DNA from 2 places in the Thermus thermophilus genome. Region 2 is predicted to be linked to the other one. Evidence: riboswitches for the same ligand, from Rfam matches in the RefSeq annotation. Region 2 holds a riboswitch; the other holds the start of a gene.
The links. A riboswitch is a leader RNA that binds a small molecule or an ion and turns the genes downstream of it on or off. The one in region 2 is predicted to bind cobalamin.
Positions count from the first base shown of each region.

Region 1: it holds a riboswitch for cobalamin, as region 2 does, so the genes downstream of both, TthTMY_RS07230 (ABC transporter substrate-binding protein) here and TthTMY_RS04805 (nickel permease) in region 2, are expected to answer to the same signal.

Region 1 covers NZ_AP025158.1:1,331,161-1,344,782, reverse strand. Annotated here, with positions in the region: gene lepA (translation elongation factor 4) at 1-1,655, opposite strand, end outside; gene TthTMY_RS07245 (hypothetical protein) at 1,699-1,992, opposite strand; gene TthTMY_RS07240 (hypothetical protein) at 1,938-2,504, opposite strand; gene TthTMY_RS11905 (transposase) at 2,593-2,952, shown strand; cobalamin riboswitch at 3,275-3,434, shown strand; gene TthTMY_RS07230 (ABC transporter substrate-binding protein) at 3,567-4,424, shown strand; gene TthTMY_RS07225 (FecCD family ABC transporter permease) at 4,421-5,449, shown strand; gene TthTMY_RS07220 (ABC transporter ATP-binding protein) at 5,436-6,188, shown strand; gene TthTMY_RS07215 (hypothetical protein) at 6,169-6,501, shown strand; gene TthTMY_RS07210 (SDR family oxidoreductase) at 6,542-7,279, shown strand; gene TthTMY_RS07205 (hypothetical protein) at 7,375-7,650, shown strand; gene TthTMY_RS07200 (serine hydrolase domain-containing protein) at 7,653-8,819, shown strand; partial or broken gene TthTMY_RS07195 (beta-eliminating lyase-related protein) at 8,804-9,025, opposite strand; gene mntR (manganese-dependent transcriptional regulator MntR) at 9,030-9,689, opposite strand; gene TthTMY_RS07185 (gamma-glutamyltransferase family protein) at 9,713-11,287, shown strand; gene TthTMY_RS07180 (serine hydrolase) at 11,297-12,490, shown strand; gene TthTMY_RS07175 (hypothetical protein) at 12,487-13,131, opposite strand; gene TthTMY_RS07170 (DUF72 domain-containing protein) at 13,253-13,622, opposite strand, start outside.
Region 2 covers NZ_AP025158.1:878,038-891,659, forward strand. Annotated here, with positions in the region: gene cbiE (precorrin-6y C5,15-methyltransferase (decarboxylating) subunit CbiE) at 1-365, opposite strand, end outside; gene TthTMY_RS04795 (precorrin-8X methylmutase) at 366-1,064, opposite strand; gene TthTMY_RS04800 (cobalt-precorrin-5B (C(1))-methyltransferase) at 1,057-2,157, opposite strand; gene TthTMY_RS04805 (nickel permease) at 2,154-2,816, opposite strand; cobalamin riboswitch at 2,906-3,071, opposite strand; gene TthTMY_RS04810 (histidine phosphatase family protein) at 3,075-3,608, opposite strand; gene cobT (nicotinate-nucleotide--dimethylbenzimidazole phosphoribosyltransferase) at 3,632-4,642, shown strand; gene TthTMY_RS11845 (hypothetical protein) at 4,666-6,240, shown strand; gene TthTMY_RS04825 (hypothetical protein) at 6,245-6,475, shown strand; gene TthTMY_RS04830 (adenosylcobinamide-GDP ribazoletransferase) at 6,476-7,198, shown strand; gene TthTMY_RS04835 (DUF1640 domain-containing protein) at 7,203-7,541, shown strand; gene cobO (cob(I)yrinic acid a,c-diamide adenosyltransferase) at 7,562-8,125, shown strand; gene TthTMY_RS04845 (cobyrinate a,c-diamide synthase) at 8,125-9,444, shown strand; gene TthTMY_RS04850 (hypothetical protein) at 9,469-10,341, opposite strand; gene TthTMY_RS04855 (IS4 family transposase) at 10,461-11,558, shown strand; gene TthTMY_RS04860 (hypothetical protein) at 11,593-12,273, opposite strand; gene TthTMY_RS04865 (YbjN domain-containing protein) at 12,283-12,744, opposite strand; partial or broken gene TthTMY_RS04870 (BTAD domain-containing putative transcriptional regulator) at 12,948-13,622, shown strand, end outside.

The DNA.
Region 1 (13,622 bases), 450 kb from region 2:
TTCACCGTGGCCCGGGCGATGATCTTGCCCCCGATGGCCGCCTGGATGGGCACCTCAAAGAGCTGGCGGGGGATGACCTCGGCGAGCTTGTCCACGATGGCCCGGGCCATGGGGTAGGCCTTCTCCCGGTGGGCGATGAAGGTGAGGGCGTCCACCACCTCCCCGTGCACCAGGACGTTCACCTTCACCAGGTCTCCGGGCCGGTAGCCGATCTGCTCGTAGTCCATGGAGGCGTAGCCGCGGGAGAGGCTTTTCAGGCGGTCGTGGAAGTCGTAGAGGATCTCGGCGAAGGGGGCCTCGTAGACGAGCTCCACCCGCTTCTGAGTCCCGGGGAGGTAGGTCATGTTCACGAGGCGGCCCCGCTTCTCCTGGAGGAGCCCCATGAGGCTCCCCACGTACTCCTCGGGGGTGAAGATGGTGAGCTTCACGTAGGGCTCGAGGATCTCCTCCATCCGCGTGGGGTCGGGGAGGTCGGCGGGGTTGTGGACCTCCACCTCCTCTCCGCTTTTGAGCCGCACCTTGTAGACCACGCTCGGGGCGGTGGCGATGAGGGAAAGGCCGAACTCCCTTTCCAGCCTCTCCTGGACGATCTCGGCGTGGAGAAGCCCGAGGAAGCCGCAGCGGAAGCCGAAGCCCAAGGCGGTGGAGGACTCGGGCTCAAAGGTGAGGGCGGCGTCGTTGAGCTTGAGCTTTTCCAGGGCGTCCCTAAGCTTCCCGTAGTCCCCGGAGTCCACGGGGTAAAGCCCGGCGAAGACCACGGGCTTGGCCGGGCGGAAGCCGGGGTAAGGGGAGGGGGTGGGGCGGTCCGCCAGGGTGAGGGTGTCCCCCACCTGGACGTCGTGGATGTCGCGGATGGCGGCCACGAGCCACCCCACCTCCCCGGCCGCAAGCGCTTCCGTGGCCACCAGGCCCTGGGGGGTGAAGACCCCCACCTTGTCCACGGTGAACTCCTTCCCCGTGGAGTAGATGCGGATCCGATCCCCAGGGCGCACCCTTCCCTCAAAGAGGCGGAGGTAGGGGATCACCCCCTGGTAGGCGTCGTAGACGGAGTCAAAGATGAGGGCCTTCAAGGGGGCCTCGGGGTCCCCTTGGGGGGGCGGGATGCGTTTGACGATGGCCTCGAGGATCTCCTCCACGCCCTCCCCCGTCTTCCCCGAGGCGAAGATGGCCTCGTCGGCGGGAAGGCCCAGGACCTCCTCCACCTCGAGGGCCACCTCCAGGGGGCGGGCGTTGGGGAGGTCAATTTTGTTGATCACCGGGATGATCACGTGCCCGTGCTCCAAGGCCATGTAGAACTTGGCCAGGGTCTCCGCCTCCACCCCCTGGCTCGCGTCCACCACGAGGAGCACCCCCTCCACCGCCGCCAGGGCCCGGGAGACCTCGTAGGTGAAGTCCACGTGCCCCGGGGTGTCAATGAGGTTCAGGACGTACTCCTCCCCGTCCTTGGCCCGGTAGGTCACCCTGACGGCGCTCGCCTTGATGGTGATGCCCCGCTCCCGCTCCAGCTCCAGGGAGTCCAAAAACTGCTCCCGCATCTCCCGTTCGCTCACCGCGTGGGTGAGCTCCAGGATGCGGTCGGCCAGGGTGGACTTGCCGTGGTCCACGTGGGCGATGATGGAGAAGTTGCGGATGCGGCTTAGGTCCATCCTCACCATCCTCCGGGCTCCCTCGGGCAAAGTCAAGGGCGCGTTCGGGTTCCTAGGAGGGGCGCTGCTCCAGGAGCCTGCACCCCTTGTACCGCCAGACCTCGCGAAAGCCGGGGAGGTCGTGCTCGCCGTAGCGGCGGTAGAGGGCGCCTGGGCCCCGGCAGACGAGGACGCGGTCCACGTAGAGGCTTGGGGCGGAGAGGGCCAGGGTAAAACCGGCGTCTGCGGGGAGGAGGAAGGGCCGGGCGGTGCCTGCCCAGGCCAGCAGACGGTAACTCTCCCGGTCGTCGGCTAGGATGGAGCGGGGAGGCGCCTGGGCCAAGGCTTGGCCGATGGCCCGCTCCAAGGCGTCGGGAGGGGGTTTAGGGGGGGTAGGAGGGCCCATCCCAAGGCGGCCTGGAGGAGGGCGAGGCCGAGGCCCACGGCCCGGATTCCGGGGCCCGGGGCGAGGCGGGGAAGCCCTCCTAAGGCGAAGAGGAAGAGGAGCCCCACGGCCATGGCAGGCGTGTGGCCGAACCCCATGGCGGGGAGGACGAGGAGGAGGAGAAGGGGCACGGGGTAAAGGAGGAAGCTTGCCCGTGGGCGGAGAAGGGCTAGAAGCCCTGTTCCCAGATAGGCCGGACTCGCCAGGAGGACGGTCCCTAGGGAGGGCGCTTCCTTGGGCAGGGCTTCGTAGAGGAAGGCGGCTTCCCCGGTGAAGATCCAGGAGAGGTAGCCCCAGGCAAAGAGGGTGGAGAGGAGGGGGAAGAGGAGCACAAGGCTCGCCGCGGCCCAGGCCGGGGGTTCTAACTTGCGGAAGAGGCCGAGGCCCAGGGCGAAGAAGAGCCCCAGGGGAAGGGCGAAGGGGGTGGTATACACGGCGGCTCCGAGGACGAGCCCGGAGGCGAAGAGGTAAAAGGAGAGGCCCTCGTCTAGCAACGAGCACGACAAGCGGGGTGGGGAGGCCTTGCTCCTGGGGATGGACCTCTCCCTTTGGCCAAGGGTGCAGAAGCTGTTTGTGGACTGGGGGTACCGGGGCCTCAAGGGGCTGGCTTCTTCCCTGGGGCTGGAGCTTGAGGTGGTGGCCCGTCCCTACGCGGGGGTGCGAGGGGTCTGGGTGCGGGAGGGGGAAGAGGCGCCGGAGCTTCCGCGGGAGAGGGGGTTCAAGCCCTTGCCCAAGCGGTGGGTGGTGGAGCGGACCTTTGCCTGGCTGGGGCGGAATCGGCGGCTCGCCAAGGACTATGAAGCCAACCCTGGGGTGAGCGAGGCCTGGGTGTATCTGGGCATGCTACGCTTGTTGGTGAAGCGGCTGGCCAGGGCCGCGTAGCTGGCCGTGGAAGGGTTTTACGACAGCCTCTAAGAGCGGAGGCAGGTTGGGCGGGGAGGACAGGGTCGTGGGGAACCGGTAGGTTTGATCGGCCTGGGGCTTAGGTGGAAAGGGCTTGTGCCCCATCCACCAGGCCAGGCCGCCAACCAATAGGCCAGTCAGGAGAGCCCAAGGCCAGCGCTTGATAAACTTCTTCATCGTTTTATTTTAAGCGTAGCCAATGGGTGTTAAGGCCGTGTGAAAGCCCGCGGGAGGGAAGACGGGGTTGCGCGGGAGGGGGGGGTGCCCTAGCCTGGAAGGCGAGGCCCGCTAGGGCCCCAAAGCCAGGTCCCGTAGCCCTGGTGCCTGGGCGCGTAGTCCAGGCTTAAAGTGGGGAAGTCCGGTGCAAGTCCGGCGCTGTCCCGCAACGGTAACCGGTCGCGCGTCACGCCCTTCGTCGTAGGCCGGAAGCCCGAATGCCTGCCAGGGCCGTCCGCCCTTCCCCGGGGCGGGCACCTCACGCGGATGGGGGAGAAGTGGGGGATAAACGGCGTTTGCCTTTAGCCCCTGCCTCCCGGCAGGGGTTTTTCCCTACCTCCCCCGGGCCTGGCCCTAGCGGCCTTAGGGAGGTAGGCATGAGGAAGATTCTGGCGTTTCTTGCGGTCCTTTGGGCTTTGGCCCTCGCCTTTCCCCTCACCCTGCAGGACGACCTGGGGCGCACGGTCACCCTCAAGGCCCCGCCCAAGCGCATCGTCACCATGCTGCCCTCGGTCACGGAGACGGTCTGCGCCCTGGGGGCCTGCGACCGCATCATGGCCACGGACGACTACTCCGACTGGCCGGAAAGCGTCAAAAAGCTCCCCAAGGCGGGCGGCCTCTACAACCCCAACCCCGAGCTCATCGTCTCCCTCAAGCCCGACCTGGTCCTGGTCTCCAAGTATGGGAGGCTCTACGAGACCCTGGAAAGGGCGGGGCTTACGGTCTACGCCGTGAGGACGGAGACCTACGAGGACATCTTCCGCACCGTGCGCACCCTGGGGAGGCTTCTTGGCCTCGAGGCCCAGGCCGAGCGGCTCGTGGCCCAGATCCAGAAGGAGGTCTACCAGGAGGAGGCCCGGGCGGCCAAGGCCAAGTCCCGCCCCCGGGTCTACTACGAGATTGACCCCACCCCCTACACCGTGGGCCCCGAGAGCTTCATCGGGGTTCTCATCCAAAAGGCCCGGGGGGTGAACGTCGTCCCCAAGGAGCTCGGCCTCTTCCCCAAGATCGCCCCCGAGTTCGTGGTGGAGAAGGACCCCGAGGTCATCGTGGCCACCTACCCGAACGCCCTGGAGACCATCCGCAAGCGCCCCGGCTGGGACCGGGTCCGGGCGGTGCGCGCGGGCCGGATCTGCGTCTACACCGGGGGTGAGGACAGCCTTCTCTCCCGCCCCGGCCCCCGGGTGGCCCAGGGCCTGAGGCTCCTCGTGGACTGCTTCCACGGCAAGCCATGACCCTAAGCCTCCCCCTGGCCGTAAGGCGGGGCCTGGTCTTCGCCTGGCTCCTCTTCCTCCTCCTCGGGGCCTTGGTCCTGGGCCTCGCCTTCGGGGCGGTGGCCCTGCCCCCGGAGGCGGTGGTCCGGGCCCTCCTGGGCCTGGAGGAAAACCCCATCGTCACCGAGCTCCGCCTGCCCCGGGTCCTGGGGGGGATGTTGGTGGGGGGGGCCTTGGCGGTCTCGGGGGCCGCCTTCCAGGGGCTCTTCCGCAACCCCCTGGCCGACCCCTACCTCATGGGCTCCGCCTCGGGGGCGGCCTTCGCCGTGACCCTCTTCGCCGTCCTCTTGGGGGGGCTTTCCCCCGCCTTCGCCCAGCACGCCGTCTTCCAGCACCTGCCCCTCTCCGCCACCTTCTTCGGCTTCCTTGGGGCCCTCTTGGCCACCCTCCTCACCCTGGTCCTGGCGGGGGGGGTGGCCCGCACGGGGGAGCTCGTGCTGGCCGGGGTGGTGGTGGGGAGCGTCCTCACCGGGCTCACCACCTACCTGATGATGCAGGACGCCGACCGGGTGCGGGCGGTCTTCGCCTACACCCTGGGCAACCTGGCCTTCATGGGCTGGGCGGGGGTGCGGGCCTTGGCCCTGGCCCTCCTCCTCGCCCTGCCTCCCCTTTTCCTCCTGGGAAGGGTCCTCAACGCCTTGCAGCTCGGGGAGGAGACGGCGAAAAGCCTCGGGCTTCCCTTGGAGGGCCTAAAGCTTCTCCTCCTCGGGGCGGCGAGCCTCCTCACCGCCTCCGCCGTGGCCCAGGCGGGGATCATCGGCTTCGTGGGCCTGGTGGTGCCCCACATGCTGAGGCGGCTTCTGGGGGAGGACTACCGCCTCCTCCTCCCGGCCAGCGCCCTGGGGGGCGGGGCCCTCCTCGCCCTGGCCGACCTCCTCGCCCGCACCCTCGCCCGGCCCGCGGAGCTTCCCGTGGGCGTGGTCACCACCCTCCTCGGGGGGCCCTTCTTCCTCTACCTCATGTGGAGGCGGCGTGGGCGGGCTTGAGGCCAGGGGGGTTGTGGGGCCCTTCGCCCTAAAGGGCGTGGACCTCCTCCTGCGCCCGGGGGAGTGGCTCGCCCTCCTCGGGCCCAACGGCTCGGGGAAGACCACCCTCCTAAGGGTGATGGCGGGGCTCCTTAGGCCCAGGCGGGGAGAGGTGCTTTTGGAGGGGAGGCCCCTTAGGGCCCACGGCAGCTACGGGCGGGGCCGCCTCCTCGCCTACCTCCCCCAGGGCGGCCCCTACCCCGAGGGGCTTTTGGTGGAGGAGGTGGTGCGCCTGGGGAGGCTTCCCCACCTCGGGCTTTGGGGGCGGGAGGGGCGGGAGGACCGGGAAGCGGTGGACTGGGCCCTCGAGGTCACCGGGGCCTCCGTTTTTCGGGGAAGGCTCCTCGGCACCCTCTCGGGCGGGGAGAGGCAACGGGTCCTCCTCGCCCGGGCCCTGGCGGGGAGGCCCAGGTACCTCCTCCTGGACGAGCCCACCACCTTCTTGGACCTGGAGCACCAGGGGGCGGTGGTAGGGCTTTTGAGGCGGCTTGCCGGGATGGGCCTCGGGGTGCTTTCCGTCCTCCACGACCCCAACCAGGCGGCCCTCGCCCACCGGGTGGCGGTGCTGGAAGGGGGAAGGGTGGTGGCGGAGGGGAGGCCTGAAGCGGTCCTGCAGGAACCCCTCCTCGCCCGGCTCTACGGGCCGGGGGTCCGGGTCGTCCGCCTGGGGGGGAGGCCCCATGTCTACCTGGACCCGTAGGGCCAGGCTCTTCGTAAGGCGGCGGGCCTTCCTCCTGGACCTGGGGGAGGAGGTCCTCCTCTACACCGAGGGGGGGCCGCGGCGGGCCCGCTACCTCCTGGTGGGGCGGGTCTCCCCGCCCGAGTGGCTGAGGCTTGGCCTTCCGAGGGAGGCCGTCCTCCACTACCCCCTGGAGGTGGACCCCCTGGCCTTTGAGTGGGAGGGGGAGACCCTGGTCCTGCCCGGGCTTCGGGTCTACCTGGGAGGCCCCCCCGAGTTCGTGGAGACCCCCTACTACGCCTGGCCCTTGACGGGGCCCCGGGGCCGGGAGTAGGGTGGGCTTACCGACCGGTTGGTCGTCTAGGAGGTGCGGGATGCGGCTCAAGGACAAGGCGGTGCTCATCACGGGGGCGGCCCACGGCATCGGCCGGGCCACGCTGGAGCTCTTCGCCCGGGAAGGGGCGAGGCTCGTGGCCTGCGACGTGGAAGAAGGCCCCTTAAGGGAGGCGGCGGAAAGCGTGGGGGCCCATCCGGTGGTGATGGACGTGGCCGACCCCGCCTCCGTGGAGCGGGGGTTTGCCGAGGCCCTAGCCCACCTGGGCCGGCTGGACGGGGTGGTGCACTACGCCGGGATCACCCGGGACAACTTCCACTGGAAGATGCCCCTGGAGGACTGGGAGCTCGTCCTCCGGGTAAACCTCACGGGAAGCTTCCTGGTGGCCAAGGCGGCCTCCGAGGCCATGCGGGAGAAAAACCCTGGGAGCATCGTCCTCACCGCAAGCCGGGTCTATTTGGGGAACCTGGGGCAGGCGAACTACGCCGCCTCCAAGGCGGGGGTGGTGGGGCTTACCCGGACCTTGGCCCTGGAGCTTGGGCGGTGGGGGATCCGGGTGAACGCCCTGGCCCCGGGGTTTATTGAGACGCGGATGACGGCCAAGGTGCCGGAGAAGGTGCGGGAGAAGGCCATCGCCGCCACCCCCTTGGGCCGGGCGGGGAAGCCCTTGGAGGTGGCCTACGCCGCCCTCTTCCTGGTCTCCGACGAGTCCAGCTTCATCACCGGCCAGGTCCTCTTCGTGGACGGGGGGAGGACCATTGGGGCGGCCCCGGCCTGAGAGCACCCCATGCGGGCTTGGGCCCGCATGGGGGCCCCGAAAAGGCCTAGCCTTCGTTCGGGCATCGGAGGCGGAAGAGGGTGTAGGCTTGAGGCATGCGGGTCCTAGGCTGGGTCCTTCTCCTTTTGGGGCTCGTCCTCGCCTGGTTTCTCCTGGGCCCTTTCGTGGCCCTGGTCCTCGTCCTTTTGGCCCTTCCCCTGGCCCTCCTCCTCGCCGCCTTGGCCCTTCCCGTGGGCCTCTTCCTCGCCCTTTTGGGGGCCGCCCTCGGCCTTTTGGGCTTCTTCGTGAAGTGGTTTTTGCCCTTGGCGCTTCTCCTCCTCGCCCTCTGGCTCCTCCTAAGCCCGAGGAGGCCCGTTCCTGAGGGGTGGTGAGGGTGGACTTCCGGAGGCTTGACGCCTACTTCCGGCGCCTGGTGGAGGAGGGCCTCCTCCCCGGGGCCGTGGTCCTCGTGGCCCGGGGAGGGGAGGTGGTCTTCCAGGGGGTCTACGGCTTTTTGGACCCGGAAAAGGGCCTCCCCATGCGGGAGGACGCGCTTTTCCGCCTCTACTCCATGACCAAGCCTTGGGTCTCCGCCCTGGCCCTGGGCTTCGTGGAGGAGGGGGTCCTTTCCCTCTTGGACCCCGTGGAGAAGTACCTCCCGGGGTTTTCCGGGCTCCGGGTGGGGCGGGAGGTGGGGGAGGAGGTGGTTTTGGAGCCCCTGAAGCGCCCCCTCACGGTCTACGACCTCCTCCGCCACACCGCGGGGTTCACCTACGGGGTCTTCTTCCGCTCCCCGGTGAAGCGCCTTTACCTCGAGGCCGGGGTGGACCGGTTTGACCTGGACCGGGAGGCCTTTTTGCAGCGCCTCGCCGCCCTGCCTTTGCGCTTCCAGCCCGGGGAGGCCTTTGAGTACGGGCTTTCCACCGACCTCCTCGGCCACCTCCTGGAGGCTTTGGCGGGGCGGAGCCTGGCGGAGCTTTTGGAGGAAAGGCTTTTCCGCCCCCTGGGCATGAAGGACTCGGGCTTCCAGGCCAAGGACCCCGCCCGGCTGGCCCAGCCCTTTCCCAAGGACCCCGAGACGGGCCGGAGGATCGTCCTCCTTCCCGTGGAGGCTCCCCCGCCCCGGTACGCCGGGGGGATGGGGGGCGTGGGCACCGCGGCGGACTACCTCGCCTTCCTCGAGGCCCTTCGCCTGGGCCGGGGCCTGCTTTCCTCCACCCTGGCGGGCTTCATGGTCCAGGACCACTTGGGAGGCCTCTACCAAGAAGGCCTCAAGCGGGGGCCCGAGTACCTCCCCGGGCCAGGGTACAGCTTCGGCCTCGGGGTGGCGGTGCGGGTGGAGCCCATGGGCTACTCTCCGGGCTCTCTGGGGGAGTGGACCTGGGCGGGCTTCGGCGGGACCTTCTTCTTCGTGGACCCCCTCCATGAGGTCACCGCCCTCTACCTCGCCCAGGCCCCGAACCTCCTCTCCGTCCTGGAGCCGGAAAGGGCCCTCCACTCCCGGCTTGGGGCGAGGCTCCAGCACGCCTTCCGCACCCTGGTCTACCTGGGGCTGGAGTGAAGGAGGGCCACCTGGTTGGCCATGGTGCCCGAGGGCAGGAAGAGGGCCCGCTCAAACCCGAGCCTTTCCGCCGCCAGGGCCTCGAGGCGGTTCACCGTGGGGTCTTCCCCGTAGACATCGTCCCCCACCTCCGCCTCCGCCATGGCCTTCCGCATGGCCGGGGTGGGGCGGGTGAGGGTGTCGCTCCGCAGGTCCACGAGGCGCATGCCCCTAGCCTAAAGGCTCCACCCCCACCGCCTGGGCGAGGGCCCGGGGCAGGAGGTAGACCTCCCCCGCCACCTCCACCCGCACCCCCTCGCCCTTCTCCAGGACCCGGAGGGGCCTTCCCGGCACCAGGCCGAGCCGGGCGAGGAGGTTCAGGGTGCCCCGGTCCTGGGCCAGGGCGCGGGCCACCCGGGCCCGCCCCAGGGGGGCCTCGGTGAGGGGGAGGGCCTGGGAGGAGGGAAGGGCCAGGTCCTTGGTGGGGATGGGGTCCCCGTGGGGGTCAAAGGGGGGGTGGCCCAGGTACTCGGCGATCCTTTCCTCCAGATCCTCGCTGATCACGTGCTCCAGCCTCTCCGCCTCCTGGTGGACCTCCTCCCAGCCGTAGCCCAGGGCCTGGTGGAGGTAGGCCTCGAGGAGGCGGTGGTGGCGCAGGACCTCGAGGGCCACCCTCCGCCCCCGCTCCGTGAGCCGGGCCCCCCGGTAGGGCTCGTGTTCCAGAAGGCCCAGGGCCTTGAGCTTCTTCAGCATCTCCGTGACGGAAGGCGGCTTGACCGAGAGGCGCTCCGCCAGGGCCTGGGTGGGGACGGGCCCCCCGAGGGCCTCCTCCAGAAGGAAGAGGTGCTTTAGGTAATCCTCCTGGGCCTCGGTGAGGGGCGGCCTCGCCATCCCCCTAAAGGTAGCATGGAAGCATGGACCTCACCCACTACCCCTACCCCTCCCGCCGCCACGTGGTCTTGGGGAGGCGGGGCGCGGTGGCCACGAGCCAGCCCTTGGCGGCCCTGGCGGGGATGGAGACGCTCCAAAAGGGGGGAAGCGCCGTGGACGCCGCCCTTGCCATGGCCGCCTGCCTCACCGTGGTGGAGCCCACCTCCAACGGGATCGGGGGGGACCTCTTCGCCCTGGTGTGGGACGGAACCCTCCACGGCCTCAATGCCTCCGGGAAAAGCCCCATGGCCCTCACCCCGGAGAGGCTTCCCGGGAGGATGCCGGAGCGGGGGTGGCTTCCCGTGACCGTGCCTGGGGCGGTCTCGGGGTGGCGGGCCCTGCACGAACGCTGGGGCAGGCTCCCCTTCGCCGAGGTCCTCGCCCCCGCCATCCGCTACGCCGAGGAGGGCTTCCCCGTGGGGCCGGAGACGGCGAGGAGCTGGCGGCGGGCGGAAAGCGTTTTCCTCCCCTTGGAGGGGCCGGAGTTTAGGGCTTTCAAGGAGGTCTTCTTCCCCGGGGGGAGGGCCCCAAGGGCGGGAGAGGTGTGGCGAAGCCCCCTCCACGCCAAGACCCTTAAGGAGATCGCCGAGTCCTATGGGGAAAGCCTTTACCGGGGGGCCTTGGCCGAGGCCCTCCTCCGCTTCAGCGAGGCCACGGGGGGGCTCCTCACCCGGGAGGACCTCGAGGCCCACGCCCCGGAGTGGGTGACGCCCCTTTCCACGGAGTACAAGGGGCTCACCGTCTGGGAGCTTCCCCCAAACGGCCAGGGGGTGGCGGTCCTCCTCGCCCTGAACCTTTTGGAGGGGTTTGACCTGAGGCCGGAAGACCCCTGGAGCTACCACCTCCAGATTGAGGCCATGCGCCTCGCCCTGGCGGACACCTACCGCTTCGTGGCCGACCCGCGGCACATGGAGCTTGCCCCCGAGGCCTTCCTCTCCAAGGCCTATGCGGCGGAGAGGCGGAGGCTCATCGGGGAAAGGGCCCTTCCCCGGGTCCTTCCCGGCCTCCGCCCCGAGGGGACGGTCTACCTCGCGGCGGCGGACGGGGAGGTGATGGTCTCCCTCATCCAGTCCAACTACCAGGGGTTCGGCTCCGGGGTTTTGGTGCCGGGGACGGGGATCGCCCTGCACAACCGGGGCCTGGGGTTTTCCCTGGAGGAGGGGCACCCGAACCGGGTGGGGCCGGGAAAGAGGCCCTTCCACACCATCATTCCGGGCTTCCTCACCCGGGAGGGGAAGCCCCTTGGGCCCTTCGGGGTCATGGGGGGGTTCATGCAGCCCCAGGGGCACGTCCAGGTGGTGGTGGGCCTGGCGGACTTCGGCCTGAACCCCCAGGCGGCCCTGGACCGGCCCCGCTGGCAGGTGGTGCCGGGGGACGAGGTGCTCTTTGAGCCCGGCATCCCTCAGGCCACGGCGCTTTTCCTGCGGGACCTCGGGCATAGGGTGCGCTACGAGGCGGAGTACGGCCTCTTCGGGCGGGGGCAGGCGGTCTTCCGTCTTGGGGAGGCCCTCGTGGGGGCGAGCGACCCCCGGGCCGAGGGGCTCGCCCTGGCGTGGTAGCCTGGAGCCATGAGGATTAAACAGCTTTTTTGTGGGTTTCTCGCCCTCCTGGGCGGGTTCGGCGGGGCGGAGGGGCTTGGGGACCCCATGGGGGGGAGGCTGGAACAGGGGGCGGTGGTGCTCTTTCGCCTCTTCACGGAGGGGGTCCGCGAGGAGGCCTTCGCTCCGGGCTTCCTGGCCCAGGTGCCCGCGGCCCAGGTGGCGGTCATCGTGGCCCAGCTGAAGGCCAACCTGGGAGAACTCAAAGGGGCGCAGCTCCTGGAGCCGGGGAGGTACCTCTTGGAGCTTGAGCGGGGGTACGTGCCCGCCCGCATCGGCCTGGACCGGGAGGGGCGCATCGCGGGCCTCTTCTTTGAGCCCCCCGTGGCCAAGCTGGGAAGCCTCGAGGAGGCCCTGGAGGCCTTCCGGGCCCTCCCGGGACGGGTGGGGCTATGGGTGGAGCAGGACGGGAGGCCCGTCTTGGCCCTGGAGGAGGACACGCCTTTGGCCGTGGCCTCGGCCTTCAAGCTCTTGGTCCTCGCCGCCTTGCGCGAGGAGGTGGAGGCGGGGAGGCGGGCGTGGGACGAGGTGGTCCGCCTGGAGGAGGCTTGGAAGAGCCTGCCTTCCGGTTTGCTCCAGGGCTGGCCGGAAGGAAGCCCCTTGACCCTCCACACCCTGGCGGCCCTCATGATCTCCCTCTCCGACAACACCGCCACGGACGCCCTCATCGCCCTCCTCGGGCGGGAGCGCCTCGAGGCCCTCTCCCCCCGCAACCGCCCCTTCCTCACCACCGGGGAGGCCTTCGGCCTCGCCGCCCGGGGCAACCGGGACCTCTTGGCGGCCTTCCGGGACGGGGACCTGGAGGCCAAGCGCCAGGCCCTGGAGGCCCTGAGGGCCCGGGGCCTGCCCTCGGTGACGGACCTGCCTTTAGACCCAGGGGACTGGCCGCCCGAGGCGGACTGGCGCTTTACCCCGAGGGAGCTCTGCCGCTGGATGGGGAAGGTGGCCGACCTTCCCCTCATGGGCATCAACCCCGGGGTGGCCGCCTTCCGCTGGGACCGGGTGGCCTACAAGGGGGGCTTTAGGCCCGGGGTGCTGAGCCTGGTTCACGGCCTTTCCCGCGGCGAAAGCCGCTACTGCGTGGCCTTCGTGTGGAACGGGGAGGAGGTGGACGAGCTCAAGGCCTTCACCCTCTACGGGGGGCTTTTGGACCTTCTCCCCTAAAGCGGATAGGCGAACCCCAGGAGGCTCTTCGCCCCGATCCGTTCCTGTAGGTCCTGGGGCATGGGAGAGAGGCGCGCCTTCTGCAGGGCAAGGTGGGCCTTGAGTCCCTCCTCCAAGGCCCTTCGCCAGGAGGGGGGTGTGGCCTTGCCCAGATTGAGGTAGGCCCGGACGGGTCTTCCGGCGAAGGCCCGCCCCCAGAACTCCGCGAAGGCGGCGGGAACCTGGCCTTCCGGCACGGGCAAGGGGGGTAGGCGGAAGCGCTCGCCTTCTAGGGCGAAGAGGGCGTGGAAGCCCAGGCGCATGACCAACTTTCCTCCCGGGGGAAGCCAGCCTTGGCGTCCTAGGGCCTCGGGATCGGCGGAGGCCAGGTATAGGCGGCCTTCCCGTTCCATTCGCCGTAGCTCGGCGAGCACGTCTTCCGGCTCCGCCTTGCCGAGGAGTTCCTCGGCCCGTTCGTGCAGGGCCTGGAGCCCCGGGCCGAAGAGGGGGGTGGCGTGGAGGAGGAGGCGTCCTGGGTACCGTTCCCGAAGGGCTTCCGCCAGGGCCAGGTGGGCGCCGAAGGGGGGGCGGGTCATCAAAAGAAGAACGCGGTCGTAAAGGGCGAGAAGCCGCTTGCAAGCCCCTTCTAGACTTTCCTTCATTGGATCCCAGATAAAGGGATCATTTTCCCTGGAAAAGTTTCCTTTTTCCGAAAGCAAACCCAGCTCCATACGATAAAGAAGTCTAAGCAGTGGTTCAGAGGACAAATGTCCTGTACTTGGTCTAATAAAACGGCCCTTCGGTCCAGGGAGGCTTCCCAAGACCCAGAAGGCGCTTGAGTCCCAAAGCGGCCTCCACCCCTTGGGTGCCGTAGTTGTTGTTGAAGATGACGAAGACCCTTTCCGCCTGCGCGGCCAGGGTGTGGGTGGCCTCCGCCAGGTCCCGAAGCTCCTCCTCGGAGTAGCGCCAGTTGAAGCGCTCGTAGGGTTTCGTGTGGGGGCCCTTCCAGGCCTCGGCGTTCCTCCCGTGGCAGCGGAGGACGGCCACGGGGTGGGTGGGCTCTAAGACCCTGGGCGGGGCCTCGGGGTGGGGCGGGGCGTCCACGCTCACGTGGACGAGGCCAAGCCGCTTTAGCTCCCGCTTCACGAAGCCC
Region 2 (13,622 bases):
AGGGAGAAGAAGCGGGCCCCGTCCCAGGGGAGCTTAAGCCTGGCGAAGGCCTCCTGGAAGGCGGTGGGGGCGGGGTGGACCTCGGCCTCGGGGAAGCGTTCCAGGACCCTTTTGCCGATCCCGTGGAAGAGGGGGTCCCCCGAGGCCAGGAAGGCCACCTTCTTCCCCTCCTTAAGCCGTGTTTCCGCCAGGTCCAAAAGGGCCTCCAGAGGGCCCTGGACGGGCACCTTCTCCCCGGGGTGGTCGGGGAAGTGGGCGAGGTGGCGCTTGCCGCCGATCAAGACCTCCGCCTCCTCTAGGCGCCTTAGGGCCTCGAGGCTCAGGCCCTCCCGGCCCCTCGCGCCCATCCCGATCACGTAGACCATCTACCCCTCCCTGTGGGCCTTGGAGGTGTCCACCCCCCCGTCCGCCGCGAGGCGGATCAGGGCGTGGAGGGCGGCCACCACCAGGGTGCTCCCCCCCTTCCGGCCCTCCGTGACGATCCAGGGCACCGGGGCCTCCATGAGGGCCCGCTTGGCCTCGAGGACGTTCACGAAGCCTACGGGCATCCCCAGGACCAGGGCGGGCCTCGCCCCTTGCCGGATGGCCTCCACCAGGGCGAGGAGGAAGGTGGGGGCGTTCCCCACCCCCACGATGGCCCCGTCCAGAAGCCCCTTTTCCCAGGCGTAGGCCACCGCCGCCTCGGCCCGGGTCCCCCCCGTGGCCTTGGCCCTTTCCACCACCTCGGGGTGGGCGAGGAGCTCCACCACCTCGTTGCCGAAGAGCCTGAGCCTTTCCGGGTTTAGGCCGCAGGCGATCATCCGGGCGTCCACCAGGATCCGCGCCCCCTCTTGGATGGCCTTTAGCCCGGCCTCCACCGCTCCCGGGCTAAACCGGGTAAGCGCCTTGTACTCAAAGTCGGCGGTGGCGTGGATCATCCGGCGCACCACGGGCCACTCCAGGGGGGAAAACCCGTGGGGCCCCGCTTCCTCGTCCACGATGCGGAAGCTCTCCTCCTCTATGGCCCGCCCCTTTTCCGTCATCTGGTGGGCGGGGTTTTTCTGCGCCCTGATCAGGTCATCCACGGTACACCTCCCGGTCGGGCCAGGCGGCGAGGCACCGCCCTTCGTCAAAGTCCGTGAGGGCCACGCTCACAAAGGGCCTTTCCCCGATGTAGGCCTGGAGCTTCTCCCGGGCGAGGCGGACGAGGTTCACGAAGAAGAGCTCCAGGCCCTCTTCTAAGGCGATCTCCAGGAAGCGGCGGGCGGTGGCCGCCCCTTCCGCTTCCTTGAGGGCCTTGGGGCTTGCCCCCGCCTCCTTGAGGAGGGAAAGGAGGAGGGAGAGGTTCACCTCGCCCCCGGCGGCGTGGGTCATGGTCTTGCCGTCGGCCATCTTGGAGATCTTCCCGATCATTCCCACGACGCGCACCACCTCCACCCCCACCTTCCTGGCGGCCCGGAGGACGTCCCCCACGAAGTCCCCCATCTCTATGAAGGCCATCTCGGGGAGGTGGGGGAGGAGCCTTTGGGCGAAGCGCTCGCTCTTGCCCCCCGTGGTGGCGGCGATCTCCAAGAGCCCGTTCGCCCGCGCCACCCCCACCGCCTGGACCACGCTCATGCGGAAGGCGCTGGTGGAGTAGGGCTTCACCACCCCCGTGGTCCCGAGGACGGAAAGCCCCCCGAGGATCCCGAGCCTGGGGTTTAGGGTCTTCTTGGCGAGCTCCTCCCCGCCGGGGATGGCGATGGTGATGGCGAGGGGCCTTTCCGTCACCTCCCGCACCGCTTCCCAGATCATCCGCCTGGGCACGGGGTTGATGGCGGGCTCCCCTACAGGTACCCCGAGGCCGGGCTTGGTCACCACCCCCACCCCCTCGCCCCCCTCGAGGCGGTCTTCGCTCGCAAAGCGCACAAAGGCCTGGATCTCCGCCCCGTGGGTCACATCGGGGTCGTCCCCGGCGTCCTTGATCATCCCCACCAGGACCCCGTCCCCCTTCCGTTCTAGGCGGAAGACCCTGAAGGGTTGCCGCCACCCCGCGGGGAGCCAGATGTCCACCACCTCCGGGGCCTCCCCGAGGAGGGCGAGGGCCGCGGCCTTGGCCGCCGCGGCGGCGTTCGCCCCCGTGGTGAAGCCGATGCGGCTTCCCTTCTTGTCCCGGGGCGGGGGGTAAGGGTGGCTCATGCGGGCCTTAGGGCGTAGAGCCTCAAGGAAACCAGGAGGCCGAAGAGGCCAAGGCCTAGGGGCAGGGCAAGGGCCTCGAGGTCCACCCCCCCAAGCTCCGCCAGGGCCAAAAGGAGGGCCACGGCCACCACCGCCCATCCGAGGAGGCGGCTCGCCTCCTCCGCCCTTCGGGAGTCCTTGGCCAGGTTCTGCAGACGGCTCGCCAGAAGCCCGTCCACCCCGGCCACGAGCAGCATCCCCAGGGTGAAGAAGGCCCCGAGGCGCAAAGGGGAAAGCTCGGCGGAGAGGGCCAGGGCGGAAAGCTGGCTGGCCGTTTCAAACCCGAGGCCGAAGGGGACCCCGAGGAGGAGGGGGTTGAGGAGGGGAAGCCCTTTCGGGGGGGTGGGAGGGGTGGGCTTTAGGAGCCGGTAGAGGTTCAGGGCCGCCACCAGGAGGAGGAGGAAGGCGGGGAGGTGGAGGGCCTCGAGGTCCACCCGCCCGAGGAGGTTCGCCGCGGGGAAGGCCAGGAGGGTGACGACTCCCCCGTGCCCCAGGGCGAAGAGGACGCCGTTAAGGGGCGAGGGCCTCACCCGGGAGAGCCCGTCCACCGCCGCCAGGTGGTCAGGGTCCACGCCGTGGCGCATCCCCAGGGCCACGGCCAGGAGCTCGAGGCCCGTCACGGGGCACCTGCCTTTTTCGGGGAGAAGAGGGCTTGGGACCGGTATCCGCTTCTCTTCATTACCGCCTCCTTTCGCCCCTGCTCGGGGGCAGGTGAGGCGCGCACCGGGGCGGGTATTCGGGCTTCCGGCCAAGACGCTAGGCCTGTGGCTTTGGGCCGGTTACCGTTGCGGCACAGCGCCGGACTTTCACCGGTCTTCCCCCTTTTGCGCCCCAGGACATCCGGGCCCTGGGGCACCCCGGCCGCTCTCGCCTGTGTTTTACCCGGTCGCTTCCTTCCCGTCAAGGGAGAGGCGGGCGAGCACCCTCCTGGGCCAGTCCACCGCCACCGCGCTCCCCGGGGGCACGAAGCGGTCCTCCCCCAAGGCCCTGAGCACCGCCCGCACCACCCCCCCGTGGGTGAAGAGGACCGCAGGGGCTTTAAGCCCCTCCAGGAAGCGGAAGACCCGCTCCTGAAAGGCGGAGAGGCTCTCTCCTCCCGGGGGGTGGAAGCCCTGGAAGCGGAGGAGGGCTTCCCTATAGCGGGGGTCCAGGGCCTCCCAAAGGGCCCCCTCCAGCGCTCCGAAGTGGATCTCCCGAAGCTCGGGGGCAAGGCGCGGGGAAAACCCCGCGAGCTCCGCCGTCCGCCTCGCCCGCAGGAGGTCCGAGCTGAAGGCGGGAAGGGGGGGAAGCGCCCCCCGGAGCCTCCTCGCCTGGGCCTCCCCCTCCGCCGTGAGGGGGAGGTCCGTCCAGCCGAGAAGCCTTCCCTCCCGGTTCCATAGGGTCTCCCCGTGGCGCACGAGCCAAAGCTCCATGCCCCTAGGGTAAACTTCCTTCCATGCGGGATCCCGAGGTTCTTGCCCAGGCTAGGGCGCGCATGGAGGAGCTCACCAAGCCCCCCCGCGCCTTGGGCCATCTGGAGGAGGTGGCCCTGCGCCTCGCCGCCCTCCAGGGTCGGGTGAAGCCGGAGCTCGGGCGGGGGGCGGTGGTGGTGGCCGCCGCCGATCACGGGGTGGTGGCCGAGGGGGTCTCGGCCTACCCCCAGGAGGTCACCCGGCAGATGGTCCTGAACTTCCTCCGTGGGGGCGCCGCCATCAACCAGTTCGCCCAGGCGGCGGACTGCGCCGTCTACGTCCTGGACGTGGGGGTGGTGGGGGAGCTTCCCGACCACCCGGGGCTTCTTAAGCGCAAGGTGCGCCCGGGGACGGCGAACCTCGCCCAAGGCCCCGCCATGACCCTCGAGGAGGCCCAAAGGGCCCTCCAGGCGGGCCGCGAGGCGGCGAGGCGGGCCATCGCCGAAGGGGCCACCCTCCTCGCCGCCGGGGACATGGGCATCGGCAACACCACGGCGGCCGCCGCCCTCACCGCCGCCCTCCTGGGCCTTCCTCCCGAGGCCGTGGTGGGCCGGGGGACGGGGGTGGGGGAGGAGGGTTTGGAGCGGAAGCGCCAGGCGGTGGCCCGGGCCCTCGCCCGCCTCCGCCCGGGCATGGACCCCCTGGAGGTGGCGGCCGAGGTGGGGGGGCTTGAGCTTGTGGCCATCGCCGGGGTCTACCTCGAGGGCTACGAGGCCGGGCTTCCCCTGGTCCTGGACGGCTTTCCCGTGACCGCGGGGGCCCTTTTGGCCTGGAGGATGGCGCCGGGCCTCAGGGACCACCTCTTCGCCGGCCACCTCTCCCGGGAGCCTGGGCACCGACACCAGCTGGAGGCCCTGGGCCTAAGGCCCCTTTTGGACCTGGACCTCGCCCTGGGGGAGGGGACGGGGGCGGTCCTCGCCATGCCCCTTCTCCGGGCCGCGGCCCGCATCCTCCACATGGCCACCTTCCAGGAGGCGGGGGTGTTCCGGGGGTGAAGGCCCCCGAATATAATCCCCTCATGAGGCGCTGGGATCTGGAACGGGCCTGGGACCTCCTGGAGGAGGGGGACCTTCTCGGGGCCCTGGAGCACGCGGAGCGGGCCTACCGCAGGCACCCCAAGGACCCGGAGGCCCGGTTCCTCTACGGCTACCTCCGCTTCACCTCGGACGGAGTCTACGAAGGGCTCCGCCTCATGGAACTCGGGGCCAAGGCCATGGGTGGGGAGGCCTGCGCCGAGCTCTGGCGGATCTACGGCACGGAGTTTCCCGCTCACCTCCTGGACCTGGCCCGCTTCCTGGAGCGGCGGGGCCTCCCCCTCCCAGGGGACGCCGCCTGGGCGGAGGCCGTCCTGGAGGAGCAGGGGCTTCCTCTGGAGGTGGCCCGGGAGGTGGAGCGGTGGCTTTACCAGGAGGACATCCCTTCCCTGGAAGGGTTCTTCCGCAAACGCCCTTCCCCCTATCCGGGCTACCTCCTGGTGCGCCTGTACCTGGTCCGCGGGGCCTTCCTCAAGGCGCAGGGCCTCGCCGGGGAGCTCGGGGAGGCTTGGGGCGGGGACTGGCGGGTGGAGCTGGCCCGCCTCCTCGCCCGTTTCCCCCAGGAAGGGCCCTCCCTGGCGGAGGAGGCCCGGCCCCTCCTCGCCCGGCGCCCCAAGGACCCCCACCTCGCCGAGGGGCTCGCCCTCCTGGCCCTGGGGGTGGGGGAGGGGAGGGTGTCCCTGGAGCTGGACCGGTCCTTTGACCCGCCCTTGAGGGACCGCTTTCCCCGTTTGCAAGAACCCCTGGAGGCGGCAGAGGAGGGGAGACCCCTGGTCCCCTTGGAGCTCTTCCTCCCTCTGGGCCGGGCGGACGCGCCCCTCCCGCCCTTCGCCCGGGAGGCCTTCCGGCCCTGGCTTCTCCGCCTGGGGGTGGAGGAGCTCGCCTCTTGGGGTAGGCCCTTCCTGCGCTCAGGCCTCCTTTCTCCGGAGGACGTGGGGCAGGAGATGCGGGAGTGGGTGGTGCGCCTGCGCTCCCTGGAGGAGGGGAGGCCGCCCTTCGTGCCCTCGGCGAGCCTCGGGGAGCTCCTCGGGGCCTCCCCGGAGGAGCGGGAGGCGGCCGCGGCCGCGGCTTCCCCCGAGGAGGTGGCCCACTTCCGTAAGGCCTTCCCGGGCAGCCTCCTCCTGGAGCTTTACGCCCTCCTGTACCGACCCTTTAGGGAGTGGCCCGAGGGGCGGGTGCGCCGCCTGCTGCGGGAGGAGCTCCCCTGGGGGGTGAGGGAGGCCTTGCGCCTCCGCCTGGAGCTCAAGCGGGACCCCCTCGCCCCCCCTCTCCCCTCCCGAGCCCCCGCCCGGGGCCCTATGGCCGGAGGAGTTCCTCTTCACTTGGCTCCTCCTGGCTCCCCCGGAGGAGGAGGTGGAGGAGGCCTTCCTCGTCCCCCTCGGGAGCAGGGCCATGTTCTTGGACCGCCTCGAGGTCTACCCCCTCCGCATACGCCGCCTCGAGGCGCAAAGGCCCTGGCGGGAGAAACCCCTTCCCGAAGGGGGCGGTCTGGAGGACTGGTCCCGGCGCCTGCCCTTCAGCCTCAGGGCCTTTTGGCTCGTGGGCCTCGAGGTGGATGAGGGCATGGGGCTGGAGGACCTCCTGGACCCGGAAGCCCTGCGGGACCTCCTGGAGGGGCTAGACCCCGGCGCTCGCTCCCTGCTCGCCCGCCTCGTCCGGGAGGGGAGGCTTCCCCTCTCCCAAGCGGAGGAAAAGGCCCTCGCCGAACTGGAGCGGCGCTTCCTGGCCTTCGCGGGGGCCGGGGAGGTGGGCCTTCCCGAGGATCTCAGGCGGGCGCTTATCCGCGCGCTTTAGGTGCTCCGAGCCCTCCGCCTCGCCCTCGCCCTCCTCACGGTGTTGCCCGTGGCCCCCGAAGGGGTGGGGGAGGAGGACTTCAAGCGGAGCGTGGCCTTCTTCCCCTTGGCGGGCTACCTCCTGGGCCTTCCCCTGGCCCTCCTCGCCCTCTCGCCCCTCCCCCCGGGGCTTTCCGCCGCCCTTGGGGTCGCCCTCCTCCTCGGCCTCACGGGGTTCTTGCACCTGGACGGCCTCTTGGACCTGGCGGACGCCCTCTTAGGGGCGAGGCCTAGGGAGGAGCGCCTGAGGGTGCTCAAGGACCCCCACCTGGGGGCCTTCGCCTTCGGGGTGGGAGGGGTCTACCTCCTCCTCCTCTTCCAGGCCCTGGCCCTGGTGCAAGACCCCCTCTTCCTCCTCCTCTTCCCGGGGTGGGCCCGCTTCGCCTTCCTCCCCTTCCTCCACCGCTACCCCCTACTGGGCCCGGGGATGGCGGGGCTGGTCCGGGGGGGGCCCTGGCCCTGGGCCTTCCTTCCCGCCCTGCCCTTCCTTCTCCTCTACCCCCTTCCCGCCCTCCTCGCCCTCTTCGCCGCCTGGGGGGTGGCCCGCCTGGCCTGGGCCCGCCTGGGGGGGCTGAACGGGGATGCCCTCGGGGCCATGATCGCCCTGGGGGAGGCGGTCCTCCTCCTGGCCCAGGCCCTGCTTGGGCAGGTCCCTTCCTCCCGTACCGGGCCTGGTTTACCATAGGGCTATGTCCGAGGACCGCCTCCTGGAGCGCCTGGAGAAGCTGGAGGGGGTGGTGGAGACCACCGTGGCCGTCCTCCCTCCCCTCATCCAGGACCTCTCCCGGCGCATAGACGCCCTGCGGGAAGAGGTGAAGGCGGAGCTCAGGGAGCGGGAAGCCCGGCTGGAGGAGCGCTTCCAGGGCTTGGGGAAGCGGATCCAGGAGGTGGAGAACCGACTGGAAGCCCAGATCTTGGCCTTGCGCCAGGAGATGAAGGCCGAAATCGGTTCCGCCTTCAACAGGGTGATGCTTTACCTCACGGCCTTGGGGGTGGTGCTGGCCCTCCTTTCCGCCTTCTTCCGCTAGGGGCCGTGTAAGTTCTTCCCATGGAGGCGCCCAAACGCCACAAGCCCTACGCCAAGCCCCAAGGAGAGCGAAGAGGTCTCCTTTTGGTCTACACCGGGGACGGGAAGGGCAAGAGCACGGCCGCCTTCGGCCTTGCCCTCAGGGCCCATGGCCGGGGGCTTAAGGTGCGGATTTTCCAGTTTATTAAGCATGGAACCGCCCGCTTCGGGGAGCACCGGGCCTTCGCCCTTTTGGGCATCCCCATAGAGGGCCTGGGGGACGGGTTCACCTGGAGGAGCCGGGACCTCGAGGCCTCCGCCCGCTTAGCCCAGGAGGGGTGGGGGCGGGCTAAGGAGGTGCTTCTTTCCGGGGCCTACGACCTCGTGGTCCTGGACGAGGCCACCTACCCCCTGCGCTACGGCTGGGTTTCTCTGGAAGAGTTCCTGGAGGTCTTGCGGGCGAGGCCTCCCCACGTCCACGTGGTGGTGACGGGGCGGGGCGCCCCCGAGGCCCTCTTGGAGTTGGCCGACACGGTGACGGAGATGCGGAAGGTGAAGCACGCCTTTGACCAAGGCGTCCCCGCCCAGAGGGGGATAGAGCACTGATGCGCCTCCTCCTCGCCGCCCCCCACTCGGGCGCGGGCAAGACCACGGTCTCCCTGGCCCTTCTCCTCGCCCTTAGGGCCCGGGGCCTAAGAGTGCAGCCCTTCAAGGTGGGGCCGGACTACCTTGACCCCACCCACCTGGAGCAGGCCGCGGGCCGGAAGCCCTACAACCTGGACGGCTTCTTCCTGGACGAAACGGGCCTCCTCGCCCTCTTCCGCCACGGGGCGAGGGGGGCGGACTTCGCCCTGATTGAGGGGGTGATGGGCCTCTTTGACGGGAAGGACCCCCGGGGAGAGGTGGGCTCCACCGCCCAGGTGGCGAGGCTCCTCAAGGCCCCCGTGGCCCTGGTGGTGGACGCCAAGGGCATGGCGGGCTCCATCGCCCCCCTCGCCCTGGGCTTCCGGGACTTCCACCCGGGGGTGCGGGTGGTGGGGGTCTTCGCCAACCGGGTGGGCTCGGAGCGGCACGCGGAGATCCTGAAGGAGGCCCTAAAGGCCGTGGGCCTCCCCCTCCTCGGCTGGCTTCCCCAAGACCCCGCCCTGGAGCTTCCTGAGCGCCACCTGGGCCTGGTCCTCGCCGGGGAGGCGGCCCCGCCCCTCGAGGCCCTGAGGCGGGCCTTCCGCGTGGACCTGGAAGAGGTCCTCCGCCTCGCCGCCACCGCCCCGCCCCTCCCCGAGGCCGGGCCCTTTCTCCCCCCAAAGCGCCCGCCCCGGGCCCGGGTGGCCTACGCCTGGGATAGGGCCTTCGCCTTCTACTACCCCGAGGCCCTGGAGCTTTTGGAGGCCCTGGGGGCGGAGCTCGTCCCCTTCAGCCCCCTCGAGGACGAGACCCTCCCCAAAGCCCACGCCCTCCTCCTCGGGGGCGGCTACCCCGAGCTCTTCGCCGAGCGGCTTTCCGCGAACCTGGCCCTGCGGGAGGCCATCCGCCGCTTCCCCGGCCCCATCGTGGCCGAGTGCGGGGGGTACATGTACCTCTCCCAGGGGCTTTGGGTGGGGGAGGGTTTCTTTCCCATGGTGGGCCTGGTCCCGGGGGAGGCCCGCATGGCGGAGAGGCCCGTCCTCGGCTACCGGGAGGTGGAGGCCCTAAGGGATAGCCCCGTGGCCCGGAAGGGCCAGGCCTTCAAGGGGCACGAGTTCCACTACGCCAGGCTTCCCGCCTCCCCAAGCCCCGCCTGGCGCCGCCTGGGCGGAGAGGAGGTGGAGGGGTACACCGACGGGCGGGTGCTGGCGAGCTTCGTCCACCTCTACCTCCCCGCGAGGCCTGAGGGGGCGGAGCGGCTCCTCGCCCTGGCCGACTCCACCCCTCCCCGAACCCCCTAGGGTGGGGGTGTCCGAGGGGCCTCCTCAGCGCACCTGGAAGAGGAGGAGCTTTTCCATCGCGTAGCTGGCGTACGTGGCCTGGCTCTCCCGGACCGCCATCCGGTACTCGTACTTGAGGAGGCCGGTCCCGACGTCGTAGGCGATGAGGTGCACGTTCCCCGAGGTGAACTCCTTCCCCCCCGTTCCCCCGGTGTAGGCGTACCCGTCCTCGGGTTGGCCGTCCCCGTCAAAGTCGTCAAAGTACCGCCCCGCCAGGTACAGGATGCTGCTCGGCACCAGCCCCGGGGTGGGCGGGGGCAGGATCCAGCTTAGGTAGGGCTTTCCCGGGAAGACGGGGCAGCTGAACCCGTCCATGGCGGGCCTCCCTTGGGGGTCCAGGAGCTCGCAGCTCGGCGAAACCCAGTAGGTGGTCTCAGGGGCCCCGCGCTCGTCGTAGGTCACCCCCCGGTACACCCCCTGGGGGGTGCGCTCTAGGGTGAAGAGGAGCCTCGGGGAGACGGGTTTCTCCCGCAGGACCTGCCCCGTGCGCGGGTCCCGTTCCCGCTCCACGCCCCCCCGGACCTCCACCCGGTAGGCGGGTCGGGTGAGGACGGCCTTGCCGGGAGCGGGGTAGCCCGCCGAGGCCGCGGCCACACAGGCCTGGAAGCTGAAGAAGTCCATTCCCGGCGGGCAGACCGAAAGTGAGGCCGCCACCTGCTGCAGACAGAGGGCGTAGGCCCGCCCCGCTTGGGTGAGGTTGCCCTGCTGGAGGTAGCCCTGGCACTGGGCGTGGACCTGCTGCCGCAGGGCCTCGTAGGGGCCGAAGCTCGGCGGGTAGGAGACCTGTTGCGCCAGGGCGGAGAGGCCCAGCCCCAGGGCCAAGGCCTTGAGCCAGGGGACGCGCTTACCTCCGGTCATGCTTCCTCCTTTCTCCCTTTCCCTTCTGCAAGCCTCTGGAACTCCGGGTCTAGGCTGAGCTCTCATCACTTTGAGGGCTGGGGCTTGACAAGGGAAGAGAAGAGGGGGGTAAGTAAGGTGTGCCGCCCACCACCCCCCTTTCCCAAGTTATCACCCTCTGGGTCCATAAGGTCTTCGCCTCCCTCAGGAAAACCATCCGCTCCAACCTCGCCCTCTTCCTGTCCACCCTCCTCACTACCCCCCTGGACCCCACCCTCTCCGACCTCGCCCGCAGAACCCCCCTCCCCACCCTGGCCCAAAGCCGCCTCAATCGCCTCTGGCGCTTCCTCCATCACCCCACCCTGCAAGACCCCTGGGCCCTCACCGAAGCCCTCCTCCCCCTCCTCGTCCCTCGTTTCCCCAAAGACCGCCCCCTCCCCCTCATCGTGGACTGGACCTTCACAGAGGACGGTAGGCACCAAGCCCTGGTGGCCGCCCTTCCCCTCAAGGGAAGGGCCCTGGTGGTGGCCTTCGCTCTTCACCCCCTCTCCCCTTTCCCCAGTCAAAACCGGGTGGAGGAGGAGTTCCTCCACCGCCTGGGCCGCGCCGTCCAGGACCTGGGATATACCCCCCTCTTCCTCCTGGACCGCGGCTTTGACCGGGTCTCCCTGATGCGAAAGCTCCAGGGGTGGGGCATGGGCTTCCTCATCCGCCTGCGGCAGAACCGGGAGGTGGAACCCCAAGGGGGGAAGCGCCTTCCCCTGAAGGAGGGCTACCGGCGTGTGGTCCACCCCCTGCGGGAGGAGGTCCGCCTTTTCGGACACGGTGGGGAGGGGGTAGAAGTCACCCTCCTGGTGTACCCAGGGGGTCGGGATCCCTGGTATCTGGCCTATTCGGGCCCTTTTGGGGGGGAGCCGCCCTATGGGTGGCGGATGTGGATTGAAGAGGGGTTTAGGGACCTGAAGGGGCAGGGGTTTGGGCTGGACCGCCATCGGCTGCGGACGGGGGCGAGCCTCAGGGGGTGGTTATGGCTTCTGGCCTTGGGGATGGCGCTCTTGGTCCTTCTGGGGGCGCGCTTGCAGGGCAGGGAATGGCTTCCCCGGCTTCTGGCCCATCCCGAGCGGCAAAGCCTCTTCCGTCTGGGCCGGATCGCCCTGGCCCAGGGGCCCCCGCCTTGGAGGGAAGCAGTGGTGGAGGAGCTGGTCAGGTTGCTTCAGGAACTGGGGGGAGGAAAGTGATGAGAGCTCAGCCAGCCCTCAAAGTGATGAGAGCTCAGGGGTCTAGGGGGTTGTAGCGGCCTTTGGGCCTGCGGTAGTAGGAGGCGATGTCGTGAGGAAAGGCGTCCAGCCACCAGAGGAAGAGAAAACCCCCCAAGGCGAACAGGACCAGGCCCAGGGTCTCCGTGGCCTGGGGGAGCATGAGGAGGAACCCCAGAAGGGCGAGCCCCAGGGCCCCGTAGATCCGCCGAAAGTGCCCCCGGTAGACCCCAAGGGCCCAGGCGTGCACCCCCTGGGCCTCCCGGGGCGGGTGGAGGCCGCCCCAGAACCAGACAGGCCCCCGCTGCCCGAGGAGATAGGCCTCCAGGCCCGGCACCTCCCGCCAGGCCACCCCCAGGTGGGCCAGGGCCTCGTCCCAGCCGGGAAGGCCCAGGGGAAGGGGAAGGCCCTCCCCGCCGAAGTCCAGCCAGAGGCGGTTGCGCAAGGGCTCCAGCCGCGCCTCCTGGAGGCGCTCCCGGGGGAAGAGGCGCCCCTGGTGGCGCACGCCCTCGGGCTCCAGGGTGAGGGCGTAGCCCGTGCGGCGGTAGTGGACCAGGAAAGGCCCAAGGAAGAGGAGGCCGAGGAGGGCGAAGAGGGGCTCCCTGGCCACAAGCCCCAGACCCAGGAAGACGATCCCCAGGACCAGGGCCCACCAGAGGCGCCAGCGCGCCTCAGGGGGAAAGGCAAGCTCCCGCATCCGTACCTCCTAGAAGCCGATCCAGTCGGCGAACGCCTCCAAGGTCTCCCTGAAGGTTTCCAGAAACTCCCGGATGGCCCCGTCGGTGACGCCCCCCTCCAGGTCCAGGTCGGCCTCCACCACCGGGTCCCCGTCCTCGTCCAGGTAGGCCCGGGAGAAGAGCTTCTCGCGGTTCCACTCGTTGATCCTGGCGTGGTCCGGCCGCTTCTCCGGGGCGAAGCCGGTGAAGCTCCCCCCAAGGAGGAGGGCCAGGCACCGGTCGCCCTCGCAGCGGAGGAGCAGCAGGGTGGCCTTCAGGTCGCCGAAGTAGACCACGAAGTAGGGCCCCTCTTTTCCGTCCTCCCGCTCGTGGCGGAAGCCCCAGGCCTTCAGGAGGGCCTCCATCTCCCCCACGGTGATGGAGGTGCGCACCCCCCCCTGGGCGAGGGCCGGGGCCAGGAAGAGGAGCCCCAGGGCGAGAAGCCACCGCATCATAAGAACTCCCCGTAGGCTTTTCCCTTATCACGAGAACGTCGCGCTGGCCGTGTCCTCTTCTACGGGTGGCCTGGGAGCGCTGGGGAACAGGATCAGGAGGATTTCTTATTACACGGCGCTTAAACGGGGTGGGGGAGGGCGGGTCCGGGGCCTTGGGGGAGTCGCGGAGGCCGGGGCTTGGGGCTAGAATGTTTACGTCCATGGCCCTGGCCTGGCAAAGCCCGGTCTACTTGGAGCGGAAGCGGCTTTTGGACCTCCTCCCCGAGGAGCCGGGCTTCGCCGTCCACCTCGAGGCCCCCGCGGGCTTCGGCAAGAGCGTCCTGGCGGGGCAGCTCGCCTCCAGGCTTGGCCTGCGCACCTTCTGGGCGAGCGCCCTTTTGGGGGAGCCCAGGGCCCTCCTGGCCGAGGCCCTGGGCCTTCCCCGGGAGGCCCCCTGGGGGGCGGTGGTGGCCGCCTTGGGGGAGGTGCCCTCCCTGGTGGTCCTCGAGGACCTCACCGGGGAGGAGGCCCTCTCCCCCCTCCTCCGCACCCTCCCCTGCCTCCTCGTCCTGGCGAGCCGAAAGCTCCTCCCCTACCCCGAGCTCCCCAAGCTCCTCGCCGAGGGAAGGCTCGTCCACCTGAAGGCCCCGGACCTCGCCTTCACCGAGGAGGAGGCGGAGGCCCTCTTCGGGGGGCGGGAGGGGTGGCGGGAGGCCCACCGGGCCACGGGGGGCTGGGCCCTCCCCCTCTTCCTCTCCGCCTTCACCGGAAGGCCCCCGGAGCCCATGGCCCTCCTCCAGGGCCTGCGGGAAAGCCTTTCGGAGGAGGAGTTCCAGGAAGGCCTCCTCCTCGCCGCCCTTCCCCTCCTGCCCGCGGAAAAGGCCCTTCCCGTCACG